Regions from separate parts of the Sporomusa sphaeroides DSM 2875 genome, predicted to be linked through region 1. Evidence: riboswitches for the same ligand, from Rfam matches in the RefSeq annotation. Region 1 holds a riboswitch; each other region holds the start of a gene.
What was found. Region 1 has a riboswitch for cobalamin ahead of SPSPH_RS03510 (ABC transporter substrate-binding protein). Riboswitches for the same ligand answer to the same signal wherever they lie in the genome.

Region 1 (3,280 bases):
TTCACCCGGTGAAAGGTTTTTTGACCAGTCTGTTTCGATATCCAGGCGTGGGAGCAGCGCGGCTAATTTGCATATATGCAGTGCCTCTTCCACCTTATTGTCCGTTACGCTGACGTGTTTGTACGGGTATAGTACCGCCGCGCGCAGTGAGCCAATCGGGATATAAGGTTTTTGCGGCAGAAACAGGACACTGCTATCCGGCGGGCAGGACATTTGCCCGGAGAAATAGGGCCAGACTCCGGCTAATGTTTGTAATAATGTGGTTTTGCCACAGCCCGAAGGACCGGTAATCAGCAGGCTTTCACCGCTAGGGAGCGCTAAGGTAAGCTTGTTCACCAGGATATGGCCGGCAGGAGAAAATACGGAAAGTTCTTTGGTTATGAGTGTATCCGGATTGTAAAAGAAAGTGTTTGATGCCAGGTGCTGTGACTGGATAAGCCGGAGCTGGGTGCAAAACTCCCGCAGACGGTTAGTTACAGCCTGCCATTGAGCGATTTTCCCAAAGCTTTCAATAATATAGGCGAGCGCGGAATGAACATACCAATAAGCCCCCGATATTTCGAATAATTGTCCAAGCTGCAGCTCGTCATTGAAATATTTGGGAGACGCGATCAAAAAGGCAAATACGGTAGACAACTGTGTATAGGCTGAGGATATCCAGGTAATGTCCCTGGTGGTTTTAATTATTGCAAGCTGGGTAATTACAATATTTGAAAACCATTTTAATAAGTTGTGCTTTTCCCAGGTATCTCCTTTGCATAATACAACACCTTCGGCATATTCCTTCAGCCTGATTAAGCTGTAGCGGAAGTTGGCTTCATTGCTTTGCTGAAGGTTATTTTGCAGCATAAGAGGACGCCCTATCTTTATGGTTACCCAGGTGCCGAAAGCGGAATACAGGAGGGCGGACCAGACCAGGTAGCCGGGAATTATAACTTCGGTTGTCAATAAGGAGACCCGGATTTCCCCTGATAACCGCCAAAGGACAACTGAAAATACGATAAGCGTTATCAAATGACGCAGCAGCCCCACGGCCAAGTCCAGTGAATGGGTAACAAACAGCTGAATGTCCTCGCCGATACGCTGGTCCGGATTATCGATAGCCTTGACAAGAAATTTCATATGAAAATAGTTCTGTTTGTGCAGCCACAGTGTGATATATTTATTCGTTAACCACTGGCGCCACCGCAGCTGCAGCAGCATTTTGACATGTGTCTGCCAGCCTGAGGCTGCGACGAGAATGGAACAAATCAGAGCAAATTGAACTAAGGAATGATAAAAACCGGCGAGGTTATGCTGCTGCAGGTGATTGTAGAAGCCTACCTGCCAATTATTAAGCTGCATATGGAGCAGTACCAGCAAACCGGTGCAAAGGATGAGAAGCAGGGTTAATATCCAGGCTTTGGGAGCAGCTTTCGACAACCAATAGGACAGTGCCATTCTTACCAAGTGACCTGCTCCTCTCGCGTGAAGATGGAAGTCAGATATGGCATGTATATGCCATCTTGAGCAGAGATATACAAAATAAGAACAACTTGACACTATTTGGACTGAAGTATATACTGGAAACAATAAACAGAATATTTGAGGTAGGTGCCCAACTGGGCTTAATAGGGAAGACCGGTGAAAAGCCGGCGCGGTCCCGCCACTGTAACGGGGAGTAAGCTTAAGATATGCCACTGGGATGAGTTTCTGGGAAGGTTTAAGCGAGCTATGATCCGGAGTCAGGAGAACTGCCTGTCTGACAATCACCGTTTGTTACCCACGAGGGTTTGGGGAGGGGATTACAGTAGGCGTTTTGCGGCGTAGCTGAATTCACTTCTGGTTTTATCGCCAGAAGTTTTTTATTCTAACTAGTAACCTACTGTTTGTTACTCCCGACTTTTTATACGGTCGGGAGTTTTTCTGTTTGCAGCTGTTTTTGCTCTGTTTGGCCGCAATGCTGCTGCATAATGTTTACTTAAGAGACAACCTACAGGAGATGAAACGATGATGTTGGCAACCCTGGCTAAACCGTCATGTCGCCTGAGTATGCTCGTGGTTTTAGTAGTGCTGCTCTTCTTTACAGGTGGTTGTACGGGAAAAAATAATACAGGTTCGCCGCAAGGCGGCAATGGAAATATAGCCGGTTCCGGCGGCTATGAAATAGTGGATAGTACCGGCTATGTACTACAGCTTCCGCAAAAACCGCAAAAGATTGTGCCGCTTTCCGTCAGTACCGACGAAATTCTTTTGGCACTGGTAACCCCGGAGCGTATTGCGGCCCTGACGCATCTTGTGGATGATGCCGGAGTTTCCAATGTTGTGGAAGAGGCCAAAGTTGTTCCCAAGAGAATACGTATTCATGCCGAAAGTATTATTGCGCTTCAGCCGGATCTTGTGCTTATGCCGGATTGGCTGCCGCCGGTGCTGAGCCAAACACTCAGGGAGACAGGTATTCCTGTCTATGTTTATAAAACCGCCGCCAACGTTGACGAGGTTAAGCAATCTATTATCGCGCTTGCCCGGGTTGTCGGTGAAGAACAGGCCGGTGAACGGCTGGTGGCTGAGATGGAAACGCAGTTGGCGCAAATTAACGAAAAAACCAGCACGATTCCAGCCGACAAGCGCCCGGTAGTTATCCGGTTTTCCCTGATGGGCGATAGTGGCGGTAAAGGGAGTACTTTTGAAGATATTTGCCGCCAGGCGGGGGCAATTGAAGGTGTGGCAGCCGCCGGTTTAAACAATGATGACCTATTGTCCAAAGAACAGCTTGTCCGTATTAATCCGGATATCATTCTGCTGCCGGTCTGGGATTATACCGGCAAAACAGACATTCAGAAGTTTGCTGAGGATGTGCAAAATGATCCGGCTTTGCAGATCGTGAAAGCCATTCAAAACAAAAAAATGATTGTTGTGCCTGACAGACACCTGACTTCCACCTCACAGTACATTGTTTACGGCGTGCAGGCTGTAGCCCGGGCCGCCTATCCTCAGCTTTTTTAAGGTTATTGATAGATACAAACGGGGGGAGAAGAATGAGTTTTATTGCCAAGTGCTTTCAGATATTTCATCAGGGCGGCCCGGTCATGTATCTGATTCTGGCCTGTTCCGTACTGGTGGCCGCCATTGGGGTGGAACGGTTCATGTATTATAGAAAAATGGACACCGATATGCACGAGTTTACCGGACGGCTTACCGCTTTACTGGAGCGGGATGACTGGGCGGCAGCTCATGAATTATGCCGGCAGACCCAGGGGATTGCCGCTATGGTTGCCGCCAAGGGTATTGCCCATGTGCA
Region 2 (3,280 bases), 440 kb from region 1:
CAGCTAACCATAGTGATAGCGATTACGGCATTGGTGATGCTCGGCCCCATGATGCCTGCCATCGCGATGGCCAGCGCCATGCCGGGAAAGGATACCATCATATCGGAAATACGCATGATTACCGTATCGGTTTTGCCGCCCATGTAGCCGGACACAACCCCAAGCACACCGCCTACGGTAAAGATACTTACCACTAAAACCAAAGTCGAAGCCAGCGAGGTGCGGGTACCATAAATAACCCGCGAGAACAAATCCCGCCCCATACGATCGGTGCCAAACCAGTGTTCGCTGCTCGGTGGTTTGTTGGCTGCAGTCAACACAGCCTGTCCCGGATCATGGGTAGCAATCTGCGGGGCAAACACCGCCACTGCCACGATGCCTAACACCAAGGCCAGAAATATGTAAAATTGACATCTGCTCCGCGCCATCGCCGGTTATACCCCTTTCCTGAGGCGTGGATCCAGAAAACTGTAAGAAACATCCACTGCCAAATTAACGATCATATAAATCAGGGCAATCCACAAGACATATCCCTGAATCAAGGGGTAGTCCATCGACGTAATGGCGTTGATGGCCAGGCTGCCCAGTGCCGGATAGGAAAAAATGACTTCAACAACCGCTGTGCCGCCAAGCAGTGAACCCAGGGACAGCCCCAGCAGCGTTAAGAGCGGCAGCATGGCATTGGGGATAACGTGCCGCCACAGCACAACTGTTTCCGATAATCCTCTAGCCAAAGCTCCATAGACATAGTCCTGACTCATTTCCTCCAATATAGCCGCGCGAACCTGACGCGCATATTTCCCTGCCATGGCAAAGGCCAGGGTAAAGGCTGGCAGAATCATCTTCTGCAAGCCCATGCCGGTGGAAACAACCGGCAGCAATTCCAGTTTAAGCGCCACAAAGTAAATGAGCAGCAGCCCCGCCCAGAAATTCGGCAAAGAAATGCCGGTGAAGGTAACCGCCCGGATAAAATAATCCAAAAACCGGTTTTGATGCAAGGCCGATAGCACTCCTGCCGGTACCGCCATCACCAGCATCATCACCAGGGACAAAAGCGCCAGCTGCAATGTGGGCAGAACCCGCACCGCCAGCATCTCGGACACCGGCTTGCCCTGAGAATAAGAAGTGCCAAAGTCTCCTTGCAGGCAGTTCATCAGCCAATGTCCATACTGCACCAGAAACGGGCGGTTCAGCCCCATTTGTTCCCGCATATCTTCCAGTATTTCTTCTGATGGAATATTGCCGGTAACGGCGAACATGGCCCGCACCGGATCTCCGGGCGCCAGATAAATGAGCAGAAAACTTAAAAAACTAATACCAAAAAGTACGATGACGATTTGAAAAAGCCGCTGCAACAATTGTCGCTTAAGAATACTCCATCACTCCTGTTCCTTCTGCAATCGGCGCCATCTGTCCAATAAAGCCCGATTGCACTTACGTAATAAATATAAAAGTCCTCCGCGTAAGCGGAAGACTTTGTCCACATATTGTCCCGTAAATAAAAATTCCTGACAATACGTCAGGAATTTCAATACGGCGCAGCCATATGCAAAAATCCCCTTCCCCATCGCTCGCGGGTTCCATGGATAGACAACAGCAGCTATCCATATTCGGTGATTGCTAAACAGGCAGTTCTTCTGGCTACGGTTCATCGCTTTGCCTCGCCTTCTCAGGATGTTGATCCTAATGGCATCATGGAGACAAAACTCACCGTTACAGCGGCGGGACCGCGCCGGACTCGAAGGATGCCAAGCATCCGTCTTCACCGGTCTTCCCTATTAAGCCCCGGAGGGCACCTGCTTCTACAATATACAATTGTAACCTATATTTACCGATTCACTGTATTGTCTATAAAAATAACATAAAAATACACTTTAGGCAATAACTTTATTTTTGCCTTACTTTCTCAAAAGCACTGTCCAAAATCAAGAATGGTTACTTATATTGGTTTGCTGCTAATTTTTGTTTGATACCTGATCTGTGGCTGTGATCTTGAAAATAACTGGTCTTAGCCCATCATTACAGCTGCAGATTGCCACTCCAGGCTTATCGATCCAATCACCATAATAAAAAATATCACTCCCATGTGCCAGGGCAAATACATATTGATACATGGCTTTCCAGGCTTCATCACATAGCCCTTCCGGTTTAGCGTAATCGCCATAATAGATATCGCCAACTTTATGCATTGGACATTTCCCCAGTCCCTTGCAGCCATAGGCTCTCGCTAATTCTTCATCAAATGTAGTTTTAATAACTTCAATTTTACACTTGTTCATGCATTCTGCTCCTTTACATTAAGTATAGCTATATCTTACAATGAAAAGGAAATAACTTGAAGTATGCACTTTTATGCCGCATACTGGTGAAAAGGTAAGTGATACTATGAGCATGAGAGAACAACGCCCAATCAACAGCTTGAAAGATACACCCTTTGGTTATACTTTATCAATGATCAGCGGCAAATGGAAAATGGTCATTTTGTATTGGCTGGCTGAAGCACAGCCAATTCGATATAATGAATTACAACGACTGATCGGTACAATTTCACATAAGACCCTGAGTGTACAACTGAAAGAATTAGAAAATGATGGCCTAATCACACGTGAAGAATATCCTCAGATTCCCCCAAAAGTTGAATACAGCTTATCTGAAAAGGGGCTATCACTTTATCCTTTGATGGAACTAATATGTCAATGGGGAGAAAAACATAAACCATAGATGATACTCTGCGGGTGCCTTTTGTTCTCCTCGAGATTTTTTCTGAGAAGCAAGTTAAGATTAAGATAAATCGAAAATGAGGAATACTATGAAAAGATATGCAAGTAAGCCCCAGAGGGACAGCGGCAAAATGCTATCGTAACTTGGGTGTTCGAGAAACCAAAATAACTTCTTACAGCCGCACACACTCACGCAGCCTTTTGGCAAACAAGCGGTTTACGGAATGTTATCCTTGATGCCGTCTTGCAAAATTTCCTCGTTTTGTGTACGCTTCATAGTAAGATGCCGACTCAGCACATTGCCCATATATTGCCTGGAACCTCTTTTCAAAGAAACGGCAGTTAGATTGCTCAGAAATGCGTGGATTTGGAATCGTTAATTCCTTCAATCATAATATTGAAATTACCTGTAAAGGGGACTCCAAAGGTAAAGTAGCCGCCATGTGTCCTCGGTTATAATTTGAAGCAGAAAGAGATAATAACCATGGACAATAAATCACAGAAGGGGATGAGTAGATGGTAAAGAATGCAATGACCGCGAAAGTTAATCTAGAAGAAAT
Region 3 (3,280 bases), 430 kb from region 1:
TTGGCATCAAAATCCGGATTGGGTAATACAACCTGGCCTGCCAGTAATGCCCCTACATATTCGTTTTGGACGATAATGGGAGCGGCAAAATCGGTTAAACCGCTGTGACAATGATACACAACCGGCCGCTGCTGTTCCATAGCGTTGCGTCCGCCCCGGTCATCACAAGCCTTGCACCGCTCAAACCCGTCGGGAAAGGAACGAACATAACAGCAAAAATCAGTAAATTTGCTGGGTTTGGTTACAGGTGCACCGTTTGCATCAACAGTAACAGCAGCGATACCGGTGGCTTCCGAAAATTTATTTTGTATCTCCTGCAGGCTCTGAACATTAATAATCTCGTCAAGGCTAAACCGTTTGCCGTTATGCACAAAACATCCCCCCTACCCAAACTATAGATAGCATAAAAGAAATCAGCATTGTAATTTTCCTGATAAGGGGATATTTTGGCTATTAGCACTGTCAATTCCTGCTATAAATTGACAGTGCTCCACCAAAAATAATATCATATGGCCGTCAAATGCTGCGAATCCGGGTTGCTGACCGCAAAATCGGCAAGCCTGGCCATAGTATACATGGTATACGCCATCGTCCTGAGCATTGAGACCATTAAAACAGCTCCCGTCCCCTCCCCTAAAGCCATGTTGGCTCGAATTGGCACATCATCGGCCAAAATATTGCCTAACAGCAGGGCATAGCCCATGCCCGGCTCTTTGGACATATGAGAAGGCAGGCCATAGGCTTCCACTTCTCGATTTATCCGGGAAGCACAGGCAAAGGCTACCGCGGTGATAAAGCCATCGATAACAAACGGAATCTTGCGCCTGGCGCACTCTGTCATCCCGGCACAGATAGCGACAATATCAAAACCGCCCACACACCGCAGGATATCTTCAATCCTGCAGAAGGTTTCCCGGTGACGCTCAACTCCTTTGGCCACAACCACGCATTTTCGCTTTAACATATCGGTAGTCGGAGCGCTGGCACCATAACCGACAACAAACTCAGGGAGTATCCCGGTCATTGCATGCAGTACGGCTGAGGACGTAGTGGTATTGCCAATCCCCATTTCACCAAAGGATACTAAATTAGCACCCTGAGTATCAATAGCATACCCCGCCATTTCCTCGCCAACCCGCCAGGCCTCGTCAAATTCGGCTTGAGTCATGGCTTCTGTTTTCATAAAATTCCTGGTTCCCGGCGCCACCCGCCGGTATATGCCTGCTGTTTTTGTATTGTTGATGCCGATATCAATTACCGAATACGGAACATGATTGGCCTGGCAAAAACAACTGATCGCCGCCCGGCCATCCACCATATTTTGCGCTTGCAGGTAAGTAATCTCACTGGGAAAGTCCACTACCCCCTCTTCCACCACGCCGTTGTCGGCAGCAAAAATCAAGTGATATGGTTTTATTTCCGGATGCATGGTCCCCCATGCAAGCAACAGTTTTTTAAACAGCTTCTCCAATAGTCCCAGGCTATCCGGCGGCTTTGCCGCACCATTGATTAAATTGTCTACTTTAGCCCGATAATCCATACTTACGCCCCCTCATTTTATACTTATCCGGAAGAACCGCTGATGCACGCCTTATAACCTCCAGCATTTAAATTAAAAACCCAGCCCCAAAGGGCTGGGTTTTACTTTCATAAAATCCTGTCCTTCCGGTACTACCTCTGGCGCGGAGGTAAATAACAGCCAAAACAGGCAGGTCTCCTGGCTTACGGATAATCAGAACCCCTGGCCTTCCCGATTACCGGTGGCTTGGTTTGGGTGTTCCTCCCCGATTACAGTGGCGCGACCGCGTCGTTTAAGGATTGTGCATCCTTCCGAGCTTCCCTATTCTCCTCTTACTGCTAAGAGGCACCTGTATGGTGGCAGATATGCAATTATCCATCTACTTTTTTTGCACACTTCTACAGTCAAAACCATTCTCCTGTCAGTATATGCAGGGTTCGCAAGATGTTAAAGCATTTAGTCAAAATAGTTCTATTTTCCCCCGCTGTCCCGGCCTGTCCGGTTGTCCGGCAAACAAAAGCGCTGCCGCAGGCATTTGCCTGCCAAAATAGTTATCCCTCGTCATAGTATGTCATTTTTTTGCGGTCCTTTCGCTGCCTGTCCTTCACAAGCTTGCACAAACAGCAAAATGATGGTATCGTTTTAGAAAATTACAGAGCAAGGGGAGGCCGTTGCCGTGCAAAAAATCCATGAATATTTTATGACACCCATTAGTATTTTGGGCACAGGCTGCACAGAACGGATTGCCGGTTACATTAAACCTATGCTGTTTAGAAAAGCACTGATTGTCAGCGACAAAACACTCGTTGAAACCGGGCTGATTGACAAGCTGCTGGCATTACTTGATGCCGAAGGTATTTTTTACATAATCTATAAAGACGTTTCACCTAATCCTACGGTAGCTCAGGTAAATTACGGGTTAAAACTGTTCCGGGATAACGGCTGCGACTTTTTGATTTCTTTTGGCGGCGGTTCTCCTCATGACTGCGCCAAAGCCATTGCGCTATTAGCTGCCAATGGCGGCGAAATTGCCCACTATGAAGGTCTCAACAAATCCGCCAAGCGGTCCGCCCCCCTTATTGCTATCAATACCACTGCCGGTACCGGCAGTGAATTAACCCGCTTTTGTGTCATTACCGATGAAGAGCGGCATGTAAAAATGACTATCAATGATTGGCATGTTACCCCCATTATTGCTGTCAGTGACGCCGAACTTATGCTGGACATGCCTCCCGGTCTAACGGCCGCAACCGGTATGGATGCCCTGACGCATGCCATTGAAGCCTATGTTTCCACCAATGCTACCCCGGTAACCGATTGCAAAGCCGTTAAAGCCGTGGAATTAATCAGCGCCAATTTAGTGACCGCCTACCAAAGCGGCCATGACTTACCCTCCAGGGAAGCCATGGTCTATGCCGAATATCTGGCAGGTATTGCCTTTAACAATGCCAGCTTAGGGTATGTCCATGCACTTGCCCACCAGCTTGGCGGGTTCTATAACCTGCCGCATGGTTTATGCAATGCCATCTTATTGCCTGCCGTCATGGAATTCAACCTGCCGGCAGCCGTAACCAGGTATGCTGATCTGGCCCGCGCCGCCGGGATTGACACCACAGGCTTACCGGCAGAAGCCGCTGCAAAACGCTTCATCCAGTTGGTGCAGCAGCTCAATAAGGCGCTGGAATTACCGGCAAAACTACACGAACTGCGGGGGTTCAGAGCCGAAGATATCCCCTTGCTGGCGGAAAATGCCCTGAAGGA

Region 2: another riboswitch for cobalamin. It lies ahead of nikB (nickel ABC transporter permease); the one in region 1 lies ahead of SPSPH_RS03510 (ABC transporter substrate-binding protein).
Region 3: another riboswitch for cobalamin. It lies ahead of SPSPH_RS05255 (nicotinate-nucleotide--dimethylbenzimidazole phosphoribosyltransferase); the one in region 1 lies ahead of SPSPH_RS03510 (ABC transporter substrate-binding protein).

Annotation. Positions count from the first base shown of each region.
Region 1 is NZ_CP146991.1:784,166-787,445, forward strand. It holds gene SPSPH_RS03505 (ABC transporter ATP-binding protein/permease) at 1-1,440, opposite strand, end outside; cobalamin riboswitch at 1,575-1,755, shown strand; gene SPSPH_RS03510 (ABC transporter substrate-binding protein) at 1,990-2,985, shown strand; gene SPSPH_RS03515 (MotA/TolQ/ExbB proton channel family protein) at 3,018-3,280, shown strand, end outside.
Region 2 is NZ_CP146991.1:343,127-346,406, reverse strand. It holds gene nikC (nickel transporter permease) at 1-428, opposite strand, end outside; gene nikB (nickel ABC transporter permease) at 435-1,373, opposite strand; cobalamin riboswitch at 1,611-1,815, opposite strand; gene SPSPH_RS01490 (TIGR04076 family protein) at 1,956-2,279, opposite strand; gene SPSPH_RS01485 (winged helix-turn-helix transcriptional regulator) at 2,386-2,721, shown strand; gene trhA (PAQR family membrane homeostasis protein TrhA) at 3,237-3,280, shown strand, end outside.
Region 3 is NZ_CP146991.1:1,210,284-1,213,563, reverse strand. It holds gene SPSPH_RS05260 (sensor histidine kinase) at 1-371, opposite strand, end outside; gene SPSPH_RS05255 (nicotinate-nucleotide--dimethylbenzimidazole phosphoribosyltransferase) at 506-1,540, opposite strand; cobalamin riboswitch at 1,691-1,887, opposite strand; gene SPSPH_RS05250 (iron-containing alcohol dehydrogenase) at 2,220-3,280, shown strand, end outside.